Regions from separate parts of the Stenotrophomonas sp. YJH_SMC_53 genome, predicted to be linked through region 1. Evidence: predicted binding sites of a transcription regulator. Region 1 holds the regulator's gene; each other region holds the start of a gene.

Region 1 (6,207 bases):
CATCAACTTCGTGGTCATCACCAAGGGCGCCGGCCGCGTCTCGGAAGTGACCGCGCGCTTCATCCTGGACGCGATGCCCGGCAAGCAGATGGCGATCGACGCCGACCTCAACGCCGGTTTGCTGACGCGTGAAGAAGCCAAGCTGCGCCGCGAGGAAGTCCGCGAGGAAGCCGACTTCTACGGTGCGATGGACGGTGCCAGCAAGTTCATCCGCGGCGACGCCATCGCCGGCATCCTGATCCTGTTCATCAACATGCTCGGCGGCCTGGCCGTGGGCGTGCTGCAGCATGGCATGCCGTTCGGCGAAGCCGCCGCCACCTATACCCTGCTGTCGATCGGTGACGGCCTGGTGGCACAGCTGCCGGCGCTGCTGGTCTCCAGCGCGGTGGCGATGCTGGTCACCCGCGCCTCGCGCTCGCAGGACATGGCCCAGGCCATGACCGGGCAGGTGTTCGGCCAGTACCGGGCGCTGGCGATCACCGCCGGCATCATCGGCCTGGTGGGCCTGGTGCCGGGCATGCCCAACGTCGCTTTCCTGACGCTGGCCTCGATCCTCGGCTTCATCGCCTGGAAGCTGTATCGCAAGACCAAGGCACCGGCTGCCGATGCGACAGGCAGTGGCACCGATGCCGCCGCGCTCACTGCGCTCGGCCGCCCGGCCGCCGCGGCCCCCACCGCCGAACTGAGCTGGGACGAACTGCGCCCGGTCGATCCGCTGGGCCTGGAGGTCGGCTATCGGCTGATTCCGCTGGTGGACAGCAACCAGGGCGGCGAACTGATGGCGCGCATCAAGGGCGTGCGTCGCAAGCTGACCCAGGATGTCGGCTTCCTGATCCCGTCGGTGCACATCCGCGACAACCTGGAATTGCCCGCCAACGGCTACCGCGTGCTGGTGCACGGCGTACCGGTGGCCACCGCCGAGATCCACCCCGACCGCGAGCTGGCCCTGGATCCAGGCAGCGCACTCGGCGCACTGGAGGGCATTGCCGGCAAGGATCCCGCGTTCGGCCTGGATGCCACCTGGATCCAGCCGCACCAGCGCGCCCAGGCCGAAACGCTGGGCTACACGGTGGTCGACCCGGCCACCGTGGTCGCCACCCATCTGTCGCACTTGATCCGCGAACACGCGCCGGAACTGCTCGGCCACGAAGAAGTGCAGCACCTGCTGGCCAACCTGGCCAAGAGCGCGCCCAAGCTCGTCGAAGATCTGACGCCCAAGGCGCTGCCGCTGTCGGCGGTGGTGCGCGTGCTGCAGAACCTGTTGGTGGAGCGCATTCCGATCCGCCAGCTGCGCAAGATCGCCGAAGCGCTGGTCGAACATGCGCCCGCCAGCCAGGACCCGGCCGTGCTGACCGCCGCGGTGCGCACCGCACTGGGCCGCTTCATCGTGCAGGAGATCGCCGGAATGTCGGCGGAGCTGCCGGTGTTCACCCTCAACCCGCAATTGGAACGTGTCTTGCAGGAGTCCACGCAGGGCAACGGCGCCGCGCTGGAACCCGGACTCGCTGAGCGACTGCACCAGAGCCTGGCCGAATGTGTCAGCAAGCAGGAAGCCCGCAACGAGCCCGCGGTCGTGCTGGTACCTGGCCCGGTGCGCGCCGCGCTGGCCCGCCTGGTCCGCCACAGCGTTCCGTCGCTGTCGGTCCTGGCCTACAGCGAGGTGCCGGAGGACAAGCGCCTGAAGCTGGTCGGAACGATCAGCTGACGCCCGCCCGCCGATGCGCCAGAAAACAGACACCACTTTCGAACCAACGCAACTGACAGACACCAAGGGGAACCCGCACCGTGCAGACCACCGACCACCCGAGTTCCCCGACCGCCACCCCGCCGTCTTCGCCCCGTGACCACAGCATGAAAATCAAACGATTCGTCGCCGCCGACATGCGCTCGGCCATGAACCTGGTGCGCAAGGAACATGGTCCTGACGCCGTGATCCTGTCCAACCGCCGGATCGAGGAAGGCATCGAGATCGTCGCCGCCGCCAACTACGACGAGAGCGCGGTGCAGCGTGCGCTGGAAGCCTCGCGCCGTGACGTCGCACCGCCGCCGGCACCCAAGCCGCGCACCGCCGCCGACGCGGTGATCGCCGCCGTCACCCGCCGCCGCAGCAGCACCCCGGCACCGGAACCGATTGCCGCGACCACCTCGGCGGTGGCCGCCCTCGCCCGTGCAGCAGTGGGCGCTACCGGCCGCACCCTGGACAGCGCCGACGAGATCGTGCCGACCCGCGGCAGCACCGGCTTCGCCGCCACGCTGGCACGCGCCGCCGTCAATGAGCCGGCGCTGCCGGACCAGATCTTCGCCCCGTTCGCCGAAGCCATCGTCGCACCGGCACCCGCCAGCGCCACGCCGGCCAACCGCGCCCGCTTCCAGATCGACCCGCCGCACGAGGCGCATCACGAAAGCGCGGCCCCGGCCGTGCAGCCGCCGCCGCTGCCGACCGCAGCCCTGGCCGAAACGCAGCCGGAGGTCGCCGCAAGCGAACCGGCGCTGGCCGATGCCACCGTCGAAACCGCGCCGACGCCGACGCTCGCCCCAGCCCCGGTCCTGACCGTGGTCGCCCAGGACGACGCCGAGATCCGCCAGCTGCGCCAGGAAGTGGCCGGCATGCGCCAGGTGATCGAGCGCGAAATGAACCGCTTCACCGACGAGCGCCTGCGCGGCTGCCCGGTGCGCGCCACCGCGCTGGACCTGATGGACGAGTACGGCTTCGATGCTGGCCTGGCCCGCGACGTCGCCATGCAGATTCCGCTGGAGACCGAGGCGCACCGAGGCCGCGGCCTGATGCTGGGGCTGATCTCGCGCAAGCTGCCGATCGCCCCGGTCGACCCGCTGGAGGAAGGCGGCGTGATCGCGCTGGTAGGCCCGACCGGCGCCGGCAAGACCACCACCATCGCCAAGCTGGCCTCGCGCTTCGCCGAGAAGCACGCGCCGCGTGACGTCGCCCTGGTCACCACCGACACCACCCGCATCGGCGCCCGCGAGCAGCTGTATGGCTATGGCAGGCAGCTCGGCATCGCCGTCCACGAGGCCAACAGCGGCACCGACCTGGACCAGCTGCTGGAACGCCTGAAGGACTACAAGCTGGTACTGATCGACACCGCCGGGCTGGGCCCGCGCGACCGCGCGCTGGCCGCCCAGCTGCAGTGGCTGCGCGCCGCCCGCCAGGTGCGCACCCTGCTGGTGCTGCCGGCCAACACCAGCTTCGGCGACATGGACGAGGTGGTCCGCCGCTTCGGTGCCGCCAACCTGCAGGGCCTGGTGCTGAGCAAGCTGGACGAAACCGGCCGCTTCGGCAACGCCCTGTCGGTGGCCGTGGACCATGCCCTGCCGATCACCTGGGTGACCGATGGCCAGGACGTTCCGGACGACCTGCACCGGGCCAGTGCGGCCAATCTCGTACTTCGCCTTGAAGATTTGCGCCGAGCGGCCGATATGCCCTGCAACCCGGAGTTGAACCATGCCGTCGCGTGAGTACGCCAAGCTGACCAAGACCTTCCCGCTGTCGGCCACCCGCAGCGAGCCGCTCGGCCCTGTGCGCACCATCGCCGTGACCGGCGGCAAGGGCGGCGTGGGCAAGACCAACGTATCGGCCAACCTGGCCGTGGCGCTGGCCGGCATGGGCAAGCGCACGCTGCTGCTGGACGCCGACCTCGGCCTGGCCAACATCGACGTGATCCTGGGCTTGAACCCCACCTTTACGCTGGCCGACCTGGTTGCCGGCCGCTGCTCGCTGGACGATGTCATCGTCGAAGGCCCGAACGGCGTGCTGGTGGTCCCGGCCGCGTCCGGCCGCCGGCACATGGCCGAGCTGGCCCCGGCCGAGCACGTCGGCCTGGTCAACGTGTTCTCCGAGCTGGAGCGCGAGCTGGACATCATGGTGGTGGACACCGCCGCGGGCATCACCGACGGCGTGCTGACCTTCTGCCAGGCCGCGCAGGACACCGTGGTCGTGGTCTGTGACGAGCCGGCTTCAATCACCGACGCCTACGCGCTGATCAAGGTGCTGTCGCGTGAACGGGGCGTGGACCGCATCCAGGTGGTGGCCAACATGGTGCGCGACCCCAATGAGGGCCGCGTGCTGTACGAGAAGCTGACCCGCGTCTGCGAGAAGTTCCTCGCCGATGTTTCGCTGAACTACCTGGGCTGCGTGCCGCAGGATGACTGGCTGCGCCTGTCGGTGCAGCGCCAGCAGCCGGTGGTGAAGGCCTACCCGTCCAGCCCGTCCGCACTGGCGATCACCGAGATCGCGCGCCGCACGGCCCGCTGGCAGGCGCCGACCGAACCACGCGGCGGCGTCGAGTTCTTCCTCGAACGCATCCTCAAGCAGCGCGGGGTGGCGGCATGAAAGGCGCGGCCCAGTACAGGGAAGTCCAGCGCTCGGCGGCCAACGACGTCATCGCCCAGCACTCGGACCTGGTGCGGCGCATCGCCCACCATCTGGCCGCGCGCCTGCCGGCCAGCGTCGAAGTCGACGACCTGATCCAGGCTGGCATGATGGGCCTGATCGAGGCTTCGCGCAGCTACGACGCCGACCAGGGCGCCTCGTTCGAGACCTATGCCTCGATCCGTATCCGTGGCTCGATGATCGACGAGATCCGCCGTGGCGACTGGGTGCCGCGCTCGGTGCACCGCCGTGCACGCGATGCTGCCGCCACCATCCGCCGCCTGGAACAGAGCAGCGGCCGCGCCGCCAGCGCCACCGAAGTGGCCGCCGCGATGGAGATGCCACTGCCCGAATACCTGCGCCTGATGGAAGACGCCGCGCGTGGCCAGGTGCTGAGCCTGGAGTCGCGCATTGAGGACCAGGGCGAGCTGGACACGGTCGCACAGGGTGGCCCGACCCCGCAGCAGGTGCTGGAGCGCAGCGAGTTCGGCCGCGAGCTGGGCAAGGCCATCGGCCATCTGCCCGAGCGCGAACAGCTGGTGCTCTCGCTCTACTACGAGCAGGAACTCAACCTGAAGGAGATCGGCGCGGTGCTCGGCGTGAGCGAGTCGCGGGTCTGCCAGATCCACGGCCAGGCCGTGCTGCGCCTGCGCGGCCGGCTGAAGGTATTCGAGGCCGTCGACGCCGGCCTCGAAGAATGAACATCCCCGAGGCAGCTGCCCCCGGCCGCCCGGAATGAACAACAAAGGAACTCTGCTTTGAACAAGAACATGCGCATCCTGATCGTCGACGACTTCTCGACCATGCGTCGCATCGTCAAGAACCTGCTGGGCGATCTGGGCTTCACCAACACCGCCGAAGCCGAGGACGGGCATGCCGCGCTGTCGCTGCTGCAGAGCCAGCCGTTCGATTTCGTGGTCACCGACTGGAACATGCCGGTAATGACCGGCATCGAGCTGCTCAAGGCGATCCGTGCCGACGCCAAGCTGAAGACCCTGCCGGTGCTGATGGTCACCGCCGAAGCCAAGCGCGAGCAGATCATCGAAGCGGCCCAGAACGGCGTGAACGGCTACATCATCAAGCCGTTCACCGCGCAGACGCTGGAAGAGAAGCTCGGCAAGATCTTCGAACGCCTGGCGGCCAGTGCCTGATGGATACCACGGTCGACAAGAATGCCCTCGCCCTGCGCCTGCAGGAAGCACTGGACGCACTGGAGTCCGGTGACGAAACCGCCTGGCGGCAACGCATCGACGGACTGGTCGCGCTGCGCACGCAGCCGATGATGAGCGGCCTCTCGCGGCTGGCCCGCGAGCTCGGGCAGGCCCTGGGTGAACTGCCGACCGTACCCAGCGAGGCCGGCGAACTGGACGATGCCTGCGCACGCCTGGACCACGTGGTGGCGATGACCGAACAGGCGACGCACCGCACCCTGGACCTGGCCGAGGAATGCCGCAGCCTGACCGAACAGTTGCGCGCCGAAGGCCTGCAGCCGGGCCAGGATGCACAGCTCGAGCGCATCCGCCACAACCTCACCGAGATCGCCCTGACCCAGAGCTACCAGGACCTGACGGGGCAGATCATCCGTCGCGTGGTCGGCATCGTCCGCCGTGTGCATGAGGGCTTCGGCGCGCTCGGCCTGCCGCCGGAACAGCATCGCACCGATCCGGAACTGGCCGGGCCGGCACTGAAGGGACTGGACCGCCACGCGGTCTCGCAGAACGACGCCGACGACCTGCTGTCGGACCTGGGGCTGTAAGCATGAGCGCGGTATCCGACGACATCACTGCCGATTTCATCATCGAGGCGCAGGAAATCCTGGA
Region 2 (6,207 bases), on a different contig from region 1:
CAGCATCGGCGTAGCCTGGCAGGCTGCGCATGAGCAGGCCGCCCCACAAGGCCGGGGAACAACACGCCAATCGGCGCGCCTAGACCGCGCGCAGCACCGCCCCACCGTGCAGGTGCCCGGCCCCGCCCTGCACCCGGAAGCTGGCCACCGTCTGCAGCAGCTGCGCCGACTGCTCTTCCATGCTGCGCGCTGCGGCCGAGGCTTCCTCGACCAGCGCGGCGTTCTGCTGGGTGCCCTGGTCGATCAGATCGACGGCATGGTTCATCTGCTGGATGTCGTCGCTCTGCTGCTGCGCGGCAGTGCTGATCTCGGACATCAGATCACTGACACGGCGCACATTGACCACGATCTCGTCCATGGTGCGTCCGGCGCTCTCAACCTGCGCGGTACCGGCGCCGACATTGGCCACCGACGCATCGATCAGCTGCTTGATCTCCTTCGCGGCACTGGCCGAGCGCTGCGACAGTTCGCGGATCTCGGTGGCGACCACGGCGAAGCCACGCCCGTGTTCGCCGGCACGCGCTGCTTCCACCGCCGCGTTCAACGCAAGGATGTTGGTCTGGAAAGCAATGCCGTCGATCACGCCGATGATGTCGACGATGCGCCGCGAGGACGCGTTGATCACGGCCATGGTCTCGACCACTTCGTGCACCACGTTGCCACCGCGGGCAGCGACATCAGCAGCACCACCGGCCAGCTGACTGGCCTGCCGTGCGTTGGTCGCGGTGCGCTGCACGGTCTCGGCCAGGCCCTTCATCGACACCGCGGTCTCCTCCAGCGACGCGGCCTGCTGCTCGGTGCGCTGCGACAGATCGCTGTTGCCCTGCGCAATCTCGGTGGCACCGACGACGATGGTGTCGGCGGCGAACTTGATCTGGGCGATGATCGCGGCCATCGCCTCCACCAACGAATTCACGCCCTCGCACAGCTCGGCGATCGGCCCGTTCTTGTCGGCAGTGGCCACGCGCCGGGTCAGGTCGCCCTCCTTCGCGGCCGCCACCACTTCACGGGTCTGCGCCACGGCACGTTGCATGGCCTGGTTCTCATGCACCTGCGCGGTGATGTCGGTGGCGTACTTGACCACCTTGAACGGCTTTCCGTTGAGATCCAGGATCGGGTTGTAGGACGCCTGGATCCAGACCTCGCGCCCGCCCTTGCCGAGGCGCCGGTACTGGCCGGCATCGTATTCGCCACGGCCGAGCTTCTCCCAGAACTGGCGATACTCGGCACTGCCACGATACTCGGGCTCGACGAACAGCGAGTGGTGCTGGCCACGCACGTCGTCCAGGCTGTAGCCGGTGGCGGCCAGGAAGTTGTCGTTGGCCGAAAGGATGCGGCCGTCCATGCCGAACTCGATCACCGCCTGCGACTTGTCGATCGCCGCCAGCTGCCCGGCCGAGTCGGCTGCCTGCAGCTTCTGCGCAGTGATGTCGGTGGCGAACTTGACCACCTTGTAAGGCCGCCCCTGCCGGTCCAGCACCGGGTTGTACGAGGCCTGGATCCAGATCTCGCGCTGGCCCTTGCCGAAGCGCCGGTACTGGCCAGCGTCATATTCGCCACGCCCCAGCCGCGCCCAGAACTCGCGGTACTCGGCGCTGCGCGCCTGCTCGGGATCGACGAACAGGGAATGATGCTTTCCCTGGATCTCCTCCAGCCGGTAGCCCATCGCCTGCAGGAAGTTGTCATTGGCCTGCAGGATGGTGCCATCGAGGGCGAACTCGATGACCGCCTGGACCCGGTGAAGCGCCGCGACCTGGGCTTCCAGCTCGGCACGGCCATCGGACACGGCCTCGGCGCCGGTGCGGTGCTGGGGAGCCAGCGCGCCCAGCAGGGCACGCCACGGCGACCAACGGGTATGCAGCTCGGCCGGCGCCTGCGCGCCCGCCGTGAAGCCTGGAATGAGCATTGTCTGATCCTCGGTGTCCGGTAAGCGGTTGCGACCCGACGGGCGGGATGCCCGGCGGCAACTTCAGGTGCCAGGGACTACAGGTGCCAACCGGCACCTCTCGAGCGACTGCCACGAACGTCTGCTGCGGGTGCGATCGGCATCTGGGAGCGGCGGAACACACAGCGCGGGCCGCCCATCGGGGACGGCCTGGGGTCCTGCGGCGGGTGACTGGAGCGGGATCCAGAGGGAGTATCGGCGAGGGGATCGGTGGCTTTAGCCGGATTACGCGACGTCCGTCGCAACTTCAGATGCGGCTGCAGGGGCGCGCTAGACAATCGCGATGTACTTCACATTCTGCTCACGCTCGGCGGGGCACGGGGTGTCGTCACGGAACATATCGCGCGTTGCCGCCGTCACTGGGCATAGCCTTGCCCGGCACGCCGATGCAGTTCAAGCCCAAAAGGTTTGCATGACCAACGGGCGATTCCATGGCAGGTGAAAATGGCCAGCATGCAGCGAACCGCAGGACGCTCACTGACACGGAGATCGCATGTTCCCACGCTTGGCCAGCCTCTTGATCCTGGGCCTGTGCAGTACCGGCGCCCTCGCTGCCGATGCCACCTATCGGCCCGCCTTCCAGCCGGACCAGCTGAAGGGGCCGCCTGCAGGGCGACCGAACGAGGTACTGGTACTGGGCACCGCCCACCTGTCCGGCCTGCCCAAGTCCTTCCAGCCCGCCTTGCTTGAACCGTTGCTGCAGCGACTGGTCACCTGGAAGCCCGAGCTGATCGCCACCGAAGACCTGTCAGGCCTGCAGTGTGATTTCATGCGTCGCTACCCGGCACGCTATGCCGAGAGCGTGGCCACCTACTGCTTCGACACCACCGCTGCGCAGGCTGCCACCGGCCTGGACGTGCCTTCAGCGAACGCCCAGGCCGAGCGCCTGCTTGCGACATGGCCGGACGAGCCGGCGCCCGCCCAGCGTCGTCGACTCGCTGCATTGTTCCTGGCAGCGGGCGAACGCGGCTCGGCGCAGGTGCAGTGGCTGCGCCTGCCTGCGTCCGAGCGCAAAGCCGGTGATGGATTGACCCCCGCCCTGGTCGAGATCCTCGATAAAGGCCTGGTTCGCCGCAATGAAACCAACCTGATCGCCGCCGAAGTCGCCGCCCGCCTCGGGCATGAACGGCTGTGGGCCGTGGACGACCATACGGCCGATTCCCCCACGCCCGCCGAGGATGAAGCGGCGGCCAGCGCGACCATCACCGGTGCCTGGAACAATACGCACTCGCGCGCGCGACGGGAGGCAGATGCACGCCTCGTGGCCAACCTGGACAAGCCTGGCGGCGTCATCGCGCTGTATAGGGACTACAACAGCCCGGCGGCAGCGATGGCCGCGTACCAGAGCGACTTCGGCGCGACGCTCGCCGAGCCGTCCTCCAAGGCGTTCGGCCGGATGTATGTCGGTTACTGGGAAACCCGCAACCTGCGCATGGTCGCCAACATCCGCGACGTGCTGGGCCTGCACCCTGGCAGCCGAATGCTGGCCATCGTCGGTGCCTCGCACAAGGGCTACTACGAGGCCTACCTCAATCAGATGCACGACGTGCAGCTGGTCAGTACTGACGCAGTATTGCGTTGACCAGGATAGGTGCCGGCCATGCGCTGGCACTATCCTGCAAGGCCCGTCTGCAGGTGCCGACATGCTGAAAGTGATCGCCGAGGATTTCATCCATCCCGATGCCGTGGATACCGTGCTTCCCCTGTACCGCGAGCTGGTCGCATGCACGCAGCGCGAGCCGCTCTGCCTCGGCTATGAACTGTTCGTCGACCAGAAGGACCCCGGGCATTTCGTCTTCATCGAGCAATGGCCGGACCGCGACGCACTGGATATCCATTGCGCCAGCGAGCACTTCCAGCGTCTGGTGCCTCAGATCAACGCGTTCCAGCGCGCACCGTGCCGGGTCCTGCTGATGGACGCCGCACGGGTGTAGTGCCGGAAGCGAGACGCCCGCCGACGCTGCGGCCGTGCCGCCACAGCAACAGGCAGGCTGCAACCGTGCACGCCAGGCTCAGGACCAGCAGCGCGACCGCGCCTTGCTGCAGCACGGGCAACAACGCCTGCGCGTACGGGTCGCCGCGCAGCTGTTCGGCGCGCAGGCAGGTGGCCAGCGCCAGGCACCAGCCGATCAGGGCCGGAATGAACTTGCGCACCGCAACCGGGTTCCAGGCATTCATGGGTTCACCTGCTTGAGTGGAGATGCGCGCAGTATTCGCGCGCGTCCTCTCACAGGCTGAGATCAGTCCTGGGCGGCATCGGCATCGTCGCCTGGAAGCCCCGACAGCTCGCCCTGCACCTGCACGTTGTTGCGCCCCAGCGCCTTGGCCCGGTAGCACTGTGCATCGGCAGCGGCCACTGCCTGGTCCACGCTCATGCCCCCCGCCAGGGGCGCGATGCCGATGCTGGCACCGACCCGCAGCCGGTGCTGATCCCATGGAATGGACAGCGCTGACAGGGTCTGCAGGAGCTCACCGCCGATCCGTGCGGCACGACGCGGCGTACACCCGGACAGGATCACCGCGAACTCGTCGCCGCCCAGCCGCGCCACCACGTCCGAATCACGCACACCATGTCGCAGCACACTGGCCACCGCCCACAGCACGGCATCGCCGGCCAGGTGGCCCCAGGTGTCGTTGACCGGCTTGAAGCGGTCCAGATCGATGTACATCAGCGAGGCGGCCTGCCCGGTGCGCTCGACGCGGGTGATCGCCTGCTGCAGGTGCACCTCGAAACCGCGGCGGTTGCTCAGTTCGGTGAGTGGATCGATCTCGGCCAGGTGGCGGGCTTCGCGCTGCCGCGCCCGCTGCTGGGTGTCGTCGCGCAGCACCCACACCGCGCCGCGCACATGGCCTTCGTCATCGCGCAGCCAGGCCCGCGTCAGGTCCACCGGCACCGTTGCCGTGCCCAGGCGCAGCAGCAGGTCGGCATGCAGGTCCACCGCGTTGCTTTCCGGGTCCAGGAGTACCTGCACATCCAGCACCGAGCCGGGCGCGTACTCGGTGGTCAGCGCCAGCACGTCCTGCACCCTGTGCCCGGCCAGCGACAGCGCGCCATCACCGGCCAGGGTGCGTACCGCGGCCGCGTTGGCATAGTCGATGCGGCCGTCAAGGTTGACGCTGAGCACCAGGTCGGCCACCGCATCCAGGGTGATGCGGCTGCGCTGTTCGCTCTCGAACAGGCGTTGCTCACTGCTGCGCTGGGCGGTGATGTCCTGGATCTGCGACACGAAATGCAGTGGCTGGCCATGCTCGCTGCGCACCAGCGACACTGACAGCCGCGCCCAGATGATGCGGCCGTCGCGGTCGAGATAGCGCTTTTCAAGGTGGTAATGGCTGCGCCGTCCGGCCAGCAGGTCCTGCACCAGGGCCAGGTCGGTCTGCAGGTCATCGGGATGGGTCAGGCGCTGGAAGTCGACCTGCAGCAGCTCTTCGCGCGGGTAACCCAGGATCCGGCACAGCGCATCATTGACGTCCAGCCAACGCCCCTCCAGCGACACCAGCGCCATGCCCAACGCCGCCGACGTGAATGCACCGGCGAACTTCTCCGCCGACAGCCGCGCCTCAGCCCGTGCCTGCAGGATCTCGGTGATGTCGATGGCCATGCCGACGTAGCCGATGCGTGCGCCTTCGGCACCTTCCATGCGGCTGATCGACAGGCGCACCTGGCGTGGCAGGCCCTCCTTGCGCAGCAACGTCCACTGCCGCGAGTAGGTCTGCCCGTCAGCGCGAGCACTGAGCGCTTCGAACACGTCGGGAAGGTTGCCCTCGGCATCGGCCAGCGGCTCCAGCCAGGCTTTCAGTTCCTCCGGATCGTGGAACGCATCGAGCCGGCGCTGGCCGACCACCTCCGCTGCGCTGTAGCCCAGCAGGCGCTCCGCACCCGTGTTGAACAGGGTGATGGTGCCATCGGTATCGGTGGCGATCACCGCTACCTCATCGGACGCATCGACCACGGCCTGCAGGCGTTGCCGGGTCTCGGCCGCGTCCTGCCTCGCCTGCTGCAGCTCGGTGACGTCAGCATGCGCGCCGGCCATCCACAACGGCTTGCCCTGCCCATCCCATTCGAAGACCCGCCCGCGGTCCTGGATCCAGATCCACTGCCCGTTCTTGTGGCGCATGCGCAGCAGGCAGGCGTAGTTGTCGCTGCGGCCTTCGAAATGCTCATCCAGCGCCGCATCGGACAGCGCGATGTCATCGGGATGGACCAGCTTCAGGAACGTCTTCTGGCAGATGGGTTGCAGCTCTTCCAGGCGGTAACCGAC
Region 3 (6,207 bases), on a different contig from region 1:
TGCAGCGCAGGCATCGCGCGCTGTGCGCGGGGGCTCAACTGCAGGATGCGTTCACGTCCGTCGTCGCCGCTGGACGCGTGCAGCCAACCATCGCGCACCATCGCCGCCGCGGTCTGGCTGAGCGCCGAATGGCTGAGCCCGCAGGCCGATGCCAGGTCCTTGATCCGGCAGGGGCCCTGCGCCATCAGCGTGCGCAGCACCGGCGTGTAGCGGGGCCGGTAGTCCAGTTGCAGGTCCCGGTAGGCCTGCTCGACCGCCGGGTCCAGCTGGTCGAGCAGGGCGCGCAGCAACGTGCCGAGCGTGGCGTGTTGGAGATCCATGACCAGGATGATATATAAGTGCTTATATATCTTCAACGCGGAGGTGGTTGATGGCCGTGTCCTGGATGCTCGCTGCGTTGCTGGCAGCGGCCTGCCCGGCGCAGGACGGAGTGCTGCGCGCGGCGGCCACCGCCGTGCAGGCGCAGTACCTTGACGAGGCGGCCGGCGCCCGTATCGCCGATGCCCTGCGCACCTGGTCGGTGCAGCAGCGCTATGCGGACAGCTGTTCGGATCCGGTTGCGTTCAGCGCACGCCTGAACCAGGACCTGGACATGTTCGATGGCCACTTCCACGTTGAACGCGTGGACGCAGCGGCCGGCCAGGACGATTGGTTGATGGCCTGGCGCGCCGATGCCCGCAGCAATGGTGCCGGCGTGCGCGAGGTGCGGGTGATGGAGGGCAACATTGGCTACCTGCGCCTGAGTACCTTCTATCCGCTGGATCTGGCGCGCCCGAAGTTCGCTGCGGCCCTTTCCCTGCTGGCCGACACCGATGGCCTGGTGCTGGATCTGCGCCAGAACGGGGGCGGCGACGATGCAAGTGCCGACCTGCTGGTACGCACGCTGCTGGACGCGAAGATCGACGCGGTGCAGCAGCTGGACCAGCGCGGCCGGCGCACGCCGGTACCGCTGCCGCCTGCCAGCCTGCCTGCGTACCTGAAACCGCTGGTGGTGCTGATCGACCGCCGCACCGGTTCGGCGGCCGAGTTCGTCGCCTATTCGCTGCAGGCACTGGGCCGCGCGCGGATTGTCGGCACGCGCAGTGGCGGTGCCGCGCATATGTTTGGTGATCCTGTGCTGCTGCCCGATGGCTATCAGATCAGTATTCCCGACCGGCAACCCATCAATCTGCGTACCGGTGGAAACTGGGAACGTACTGGCGTGAGGCCCGATGTGGCCGGCGGCGACGATCCGCTGTTCATCGCGCGGCAACTGCTGGCGCCTGCGAAGTCGTCAAGATGAACGCACGATTGCATGGTTGTCCTATCGCGGATGCGCGATTGCATGCCTAGAATCGAAGCATCCCGGTAGTTCCCGGGCGCTTCGAGTGAATGGACTCAATGAAGATTCTGTTGACCGGCAGTTCCGGCCGCATCGGGCGCGCGATCTTCGGTGCGTTGGCGGCCGCCCACGAAGTGGTGGGGCTGGACCGCAGTCCGTTTGCCACCACGCGCATCATCGCCGATGTCAGCGATCGGCAGGCCGTCGCGCGCGCGGTGCAGGGCATGGATGCGGTCATCCATACCGCGGCCCTGCATGCCCCGCATGTCGGCCTGGTGCCGGATGCGGTGTTCCAGCAGATCAACGTGGAGGCCACCGCACACCTGCTGCAGGCTGCACGCGAAGCAGGAGCACGGCGCTTCGTGCTGACCAGCACCACTGCGTTGTATGGCCATGCCGTGGTGGCCGGTGGCTGCCGTTGGATCGACGAAGACACCGAGCCGCTGCCGCGCACGATCTACCACCGAACCAAGCTGCAGGCAGAGACCCTGGCCGAAGCCGCCGCCACGCCGGGCTTCAGCGTTCGCGTGCTGCGCATGGGCCGGTGTTTCCCGGAACCGCCCGAACGGATGGCGATGTTCCGCCTGCATCGCGGCATCGACGCCCGCGATGTGGCCAGCGCACATGCTGCACTGCTGCTCGACGAAGGCGCCCCGTTCGCGCGCTACCTCGCCTGTGCGCCGACGCCGTTCCGGCGCGAGGACTGCCTGGAGCTGGCCACGCACCCGCGCAGCGTGCTGGCCCGTCGCGCGCCGCAGCTGCTGGCCGAGTTCGAACGCCGTGGTTGGCCGCTGCCATTGAGCATCGACCGTGTCTACGACAGTGCCCGCCTGCGCAGCGAGCTGGGCTGGCAACCGTGCTTCGGGCCGGACGACGTGCTGCAGCAGTATGCCGTCGGCAGCATCGAGGTACTGCCGCGGGCACAGTGGATCAAGGACCGCGTGGCCGAGTGAGGGCATCGCGGGGGGCGCTGAGCCGAGCCTGAGCGGATTCAGGAATGTGCAGGCCGCCCGCCTCAACCTCGCTGGCGGGCGGCCGCTAACCCAGTGCGCTTCCAGCGCCGGGCGCGCCCCGGCGGCCGGTGGCCTGCGCGACGGATCGCGCGCCTGCGCGGTGCCCTCGTGGTGCCGGTCGTCCTGAACTGCCTTGCGGACCCTCCCATGCCTTCTTCCCGCTCTGCCACTGCCCAACGCCCAGGCAGCATCGCCCACAAGTTGATGCTGGGCACCGCCGTGATCGCGCTGCTGTGCTTCGGCCTGACCGCGTTCCTGATCTACCGACAGGCCAGCGCCAGTCTGATCAGCGCCTCGCGCCAGACCATGACCAGCGAGGCCAACGCCGAGGCGCGCCAGGTGGCGGCTGATCTGGGCACCGCTTTCGCCAGCAATGACGCCATGGTCGAGGCCGTGCTGGCCCAGCGTGCCCGTGGTGACATACCCGACCGCGCCAGCCTGGCGGCGGTGCTCGGCGAACAGCTGCGTGCTCATCCTCAATGGCTGGGCAAGAGCACCATGTGGGAGGCCGACGCCTTCGACGGCAAGGATGCGGAGTTCGTCAATACCGAAGCACACGATGCCACCGGCCGCTACATGAGCTATTGGGCCTGGCACGACGGCAAACCGCAGCAGTCGGTGATGACCGACTACACCGAGACTGCCAGCGGTTCCGGTGACTGGTACATGGTGCCCAGCCGCGACAAGTTGCCCAAGGTCAGCGAACCCTATGCCTATGACATCGCCGGGCAGCAGGTGTTGATGAGCACGTTGAGCACGCCGATCATCGAGAACGACAGGTTCCTCGGTGTATTCACCGTCGACTTCTCGCTGGCAGCGCTGCAGAAGCACCTGGCAACGCTGAAGCCGATGGGGGCTGGCCGCGTCGAACTGCTGTCGCCGAAGGGCGTGGTGCTGGCCTCGGCCAATGCCGCCGAGATCGGCAAGCCGCGCAACGATGCCCTGACCCGCACCATGCTGGCCGACATCGCCGCCGACCGTCCGTTCGAGGCCTTCAGCCCCGATGCGGCCGGCAATGTACGCGTGTATGTGCCGCTGCGCGTGGGCGACGCCCCGCAACGCTTCGCGCTGGGCGTGGTGATGCCGCATGCGGTGATCGTGTCTGAGGCACGCCAGCTGCTGTGGCTGACCCTGCTGGTCGGCGTGATCGCCGCGCTGACTCTCAGTGCCGGTGTCTACGTGCTGCTGCGCCGCTTGGCGATCCGCCCGTTGGCCGAAGCGGTGCGCGTGGCCGGTGATGTCGCCGCCGGCAAGCTGGACAGCACGCTGCCGGCGCGCAGCAACGACGAAGTGGGGCGCCTGCTGGACGCGATGCAGGGCATGCGTGGGCAGTTGCAGTCGGTGATGGCTGCGCAGGCCGAAATGGCGCGCCGCCACGATGCCGGTGAACTCAGCTATCGCATGGATGCTGCGGCCTTCCCGGGCGAGTACGGCCGCATGGTGGCCGACAGCAACCAGCTGGTGGCCTCCAGCAATGCGGTCACCCAGCGCCTGGTTGAAGTGATGCAGCGCTATGCCGTTGGCGACCTCAGCGTGGACATGGAAGCACTGCCGGGCGAGAAGGCGGTGTTCACCGCTGCGATGGCCACCACCAAACGCAACCTGGCTGCGATCAACGAGCAGATCCAGCAGCTGGCCGCCGCCGCCGCCGCCGGTGACTTCGCCGTGCGCGGTGATGCACTGCGCTTCGACCATGATTTCCGCCGCATGGTGGAGACGCTGAACACAATGATGCAGGTCAGCGACCACAACCTGGCGGCACTGTCGACGCTGCTGCGCGCGATCGCCGCCGGTGACCTCAGTGCCCGCATGCAGGGCGACTTCCACGGCGTGTTTGCGGTGATGCGCGACGATGCCAACAGCACCGTGCAGCAGCTGACCCAGATCGTCGGCCAGATCCAGCAGTCGGCGGCCAGCATCCGCCTGGCCGCCGGTGAGATCGCCGCCGGCAACAGCGACCTGTCGCGCCGCACCGAACAGCAGGCCGCCAACCTGGAAGAAACCGCCGCGTCGATGGAAGAACTGACCTCCACCGTGCGCCAGAATGCCGACCATGCGCTGCAAGCAAACACGCTGGCCGGTTCCGCAGCGGGCGTGGCCAGCGAAGGCGGCCAGGTGGTCAGCCAGGTGGTGCACACCATGGAGCAGATCGAGGCGTCTTCGCAGCGTATCGCCGAGATCATCTCCGTGATCGATGGCATCGCGTTCCAGACCAACATCCTGGCGTTGAACGCGGCAGTGGAAGCGGCGCGCGCCGGTGAACAGGGCCGTGGCTTCGCAGTGGTGGCCAGTGAAGTGCGGGCGCTGGCACAGCGCTCGGCGGGTGCTGCAAAGGAGATCAAGGAGCTGATCGACGCCTCGGTGGCCCAGGTCGGTGCCGGTGCGCAGCTGGTGCACGGTGCGGGGCGCACCATGCAGGACATCGTCGGTCAGGTCGGCCGGGTCAACGAAATCATGGCCGAGATCTCGGCCGCGTCGCGCGAACAGTCGGCCGGCATCGAGCAGGTCAACCAGACCGTGGTGCAAATGGACGAAACCACTCAGCAGAACGCCGCGCTGGTGGAGGAAGCCAGTGCCGCCGCCCGTGCGATGGAGGAGCAGGCCGAGCAGCTGGCGGTGGCGGTGTCGCGCTTCCGCCTGCAGGCCGAGCCGGAGGGCATGGCCCGCCGCGCGGCCTGATGCCGGAAACGAAGACGCCCAGCGGGTGCCGGGCGTCGGTTGCATCCTTGCCGCGCATCCTGCGCAGGTCTGATGGCTCAGAACATTCCTTCAAACGGGTTCCAGCTGGCGCGTCCTTCCACCTTCTCCAGGTAGTAGCTGTAGTTGGTGCTGGAGGCGACCAGCAGGTTCATGGCGATGAACAGCATGCGCCCGACGACATCCGGCAGGAACATGGTGACGATGGCCAGCGCGATGTTGATGCCGATCACCACCAGTGCCTTGCGCCACATGCCGAGAATCAGCAGGTAGATGGCACCGAAGAACAACGCGAAGAAGTTCAGGTTGATCTTCAGGCGGTCACCAAAGGACAGTGCCTTCCAGGCCTGCTTGAAGCCGGGGTTCTTGGGGGCGCCGTGCTGGCGGAAGAAGTTGAAGCGGAACTGCCACTTCGGGCTGAACTGGGACAGGTCAGTGGTATTCATTGGGATACATCCCTGTGAGAAAACGTTTTCATGATAGGACAAGTCCTATTCAGGATCCAAGCGCTAGCGTCAAGAATGTGACGCCTGCCTTGTTCGCGCGCCTGCGGCCAAGCGCCGCGCCGTCACCCGCCCGCCTTGTTTTTAGGATAGGGTGCGCAGTTCCGCTGCCGCACCGGCTGAACCCGTGCGGCGGCGGGATGTCCATGGAGGTTGCATGACCACACCTGCTACACCGGAAAACGCACCGGGACCGGTGCTCCTGCCGACACCTGAAGTGGTGCAGGCACAACAACTGCTCGCACGCCAGCAACTGGCGGTGGCGATGGACCGTGCGCGCACGGCCGCCACGCGGGATGCGGCACCGGCCGCGCTGGAAAGCGAGTAACCCGCAACACCGTCGATCGCGCTGGCATGTCGCCAGCGCGATCACGGCGCGTGCCGCCGGTCAGAACCGCGCGGTCATGCTCAGGAAGTAGCTGCGCCCGGCGACGAAGTAGTCGGTGGAGCCTTCCGCATACAGCTTCTTGTCGGCCAGGTTGCTGACGCCACCGCGCAGGGTCAGCACTTCGTTGACGTTCCATGCCGCGGTCAGGTCATACAGCGTATAGGCCTTGAGGAAGGTCGTGGCGGTGCCGGTCTGCCTGCCGGTGTACTGCGCCGACAGGCTGCCGGAAAACACCGTGCTGGGCGCCCAGTCCAGCGACGAATAGCCGGAGAACTCCGGCGTATC

The links. The regulator FliA, encoded in region 1, starts transcription of late flagellar genes. The targets are predictions, from matches to a motif close to TAAAGTTTNNCNNNCNNNGGCCGATAA.
Region 2: a site for FliA is predicted at 2,138-2,164, ahead of AC5P7X_RS06370 (methyl-accepting chemotaxis protein). Genes of this name have one in related genera too.
Region 3: a site for FliA is predicted at 2,337-2,363, ahead of AC5P7X_RS01000 (methyl-accepting chemotaxis protein). Genes of this name have one in related genera too.

What each region holds. Positions count from the first base shown of each region.
Region 1 is NZ_JCAFTF010000006.1:329,331-335,537, forward strand. It holds gene flhA (flagellar biosynthesis protein FlhA) at 1-1,705, shown strand, start outside; gene flhF (flagellar biosynthesis GTPase FlhF) at 1,852-3,474, shown strand; gene AC5P7X_RS12305 (MinD/ParA family ATP-binding protein) at 3,461-4,348, shown strand; gene AC5P7X_RS12310 (RNA polymerase sigma factor FliA) at 4,345-5,088, shown strand; gene cheY (chemotaxis response regulator CheY) at 5,146-5,538, shown strand; gene AC5P7X_RS12320 (protein phosphatase CheZ) at 5,538-6,143, shown strand; gene AC5P7X_RS12325 (chemotaxis protein CheA) at 6,146-6,207, shown strand, end outside.
Region 2 is NZ_JCAFTF010000003.1:246,964-253,170, forward strand. It holds partial or broken gene AC5P7X_RS06365 (nucleotidyl cyclase domain-containing protein) at 1-97, shown strand, start outside; gene AC5P7X_RS06370 (methyl-accepting chemotaxis protein) at 80-1,906, opposite strand; gene AC5P7X_RS06375 (DUF5694 domain-containing protein) at 2,439-3,527, shown strand; gene AC5P7X_RS06380 (putative quinol monooxygenase) at 3,589-3,879, shown strand; gene AC5P7X_RS06385 (hypothetical protein) at 3,821-4,123, opposite strand; gene AC5P7X_RS06390 (PAS domain S-box protein) at 4,186-6,207, opposite strand, start outside.
Region 3 is NZ_JCAFTF010000001.1:205,068-211,274, forward strand. It holds gene AC5P7X_RS00985 (MarR family winged helix-turn-helix transcriptional regulator) at 1-320, opposite strand, end outside; gene AC5P7X_RS00990 (S41 family peptidase) at 371-1,282, shown strand; gene AC5P7X_RS00995 (NAD-dependent epimerase/dehydratase family protein) at 1,381-2,274, shown strand; gene AC5P7X_RS01000 (methyl-accepting chemotaxis protein) at 2,482-5,013, shown strand; gene AC5P7X_RS01005 (DUF2628 domain-containing protein) at 5,091-5,477, opposite strand; gene AC5P7X_RS01010 (hypothetical protein) at 5,692-5,862, shown strand; gene AC5P7X_RS01015 (TonB-dependent receptor domain-containing protein) at 5,923-6,207, opposite strand, start outside.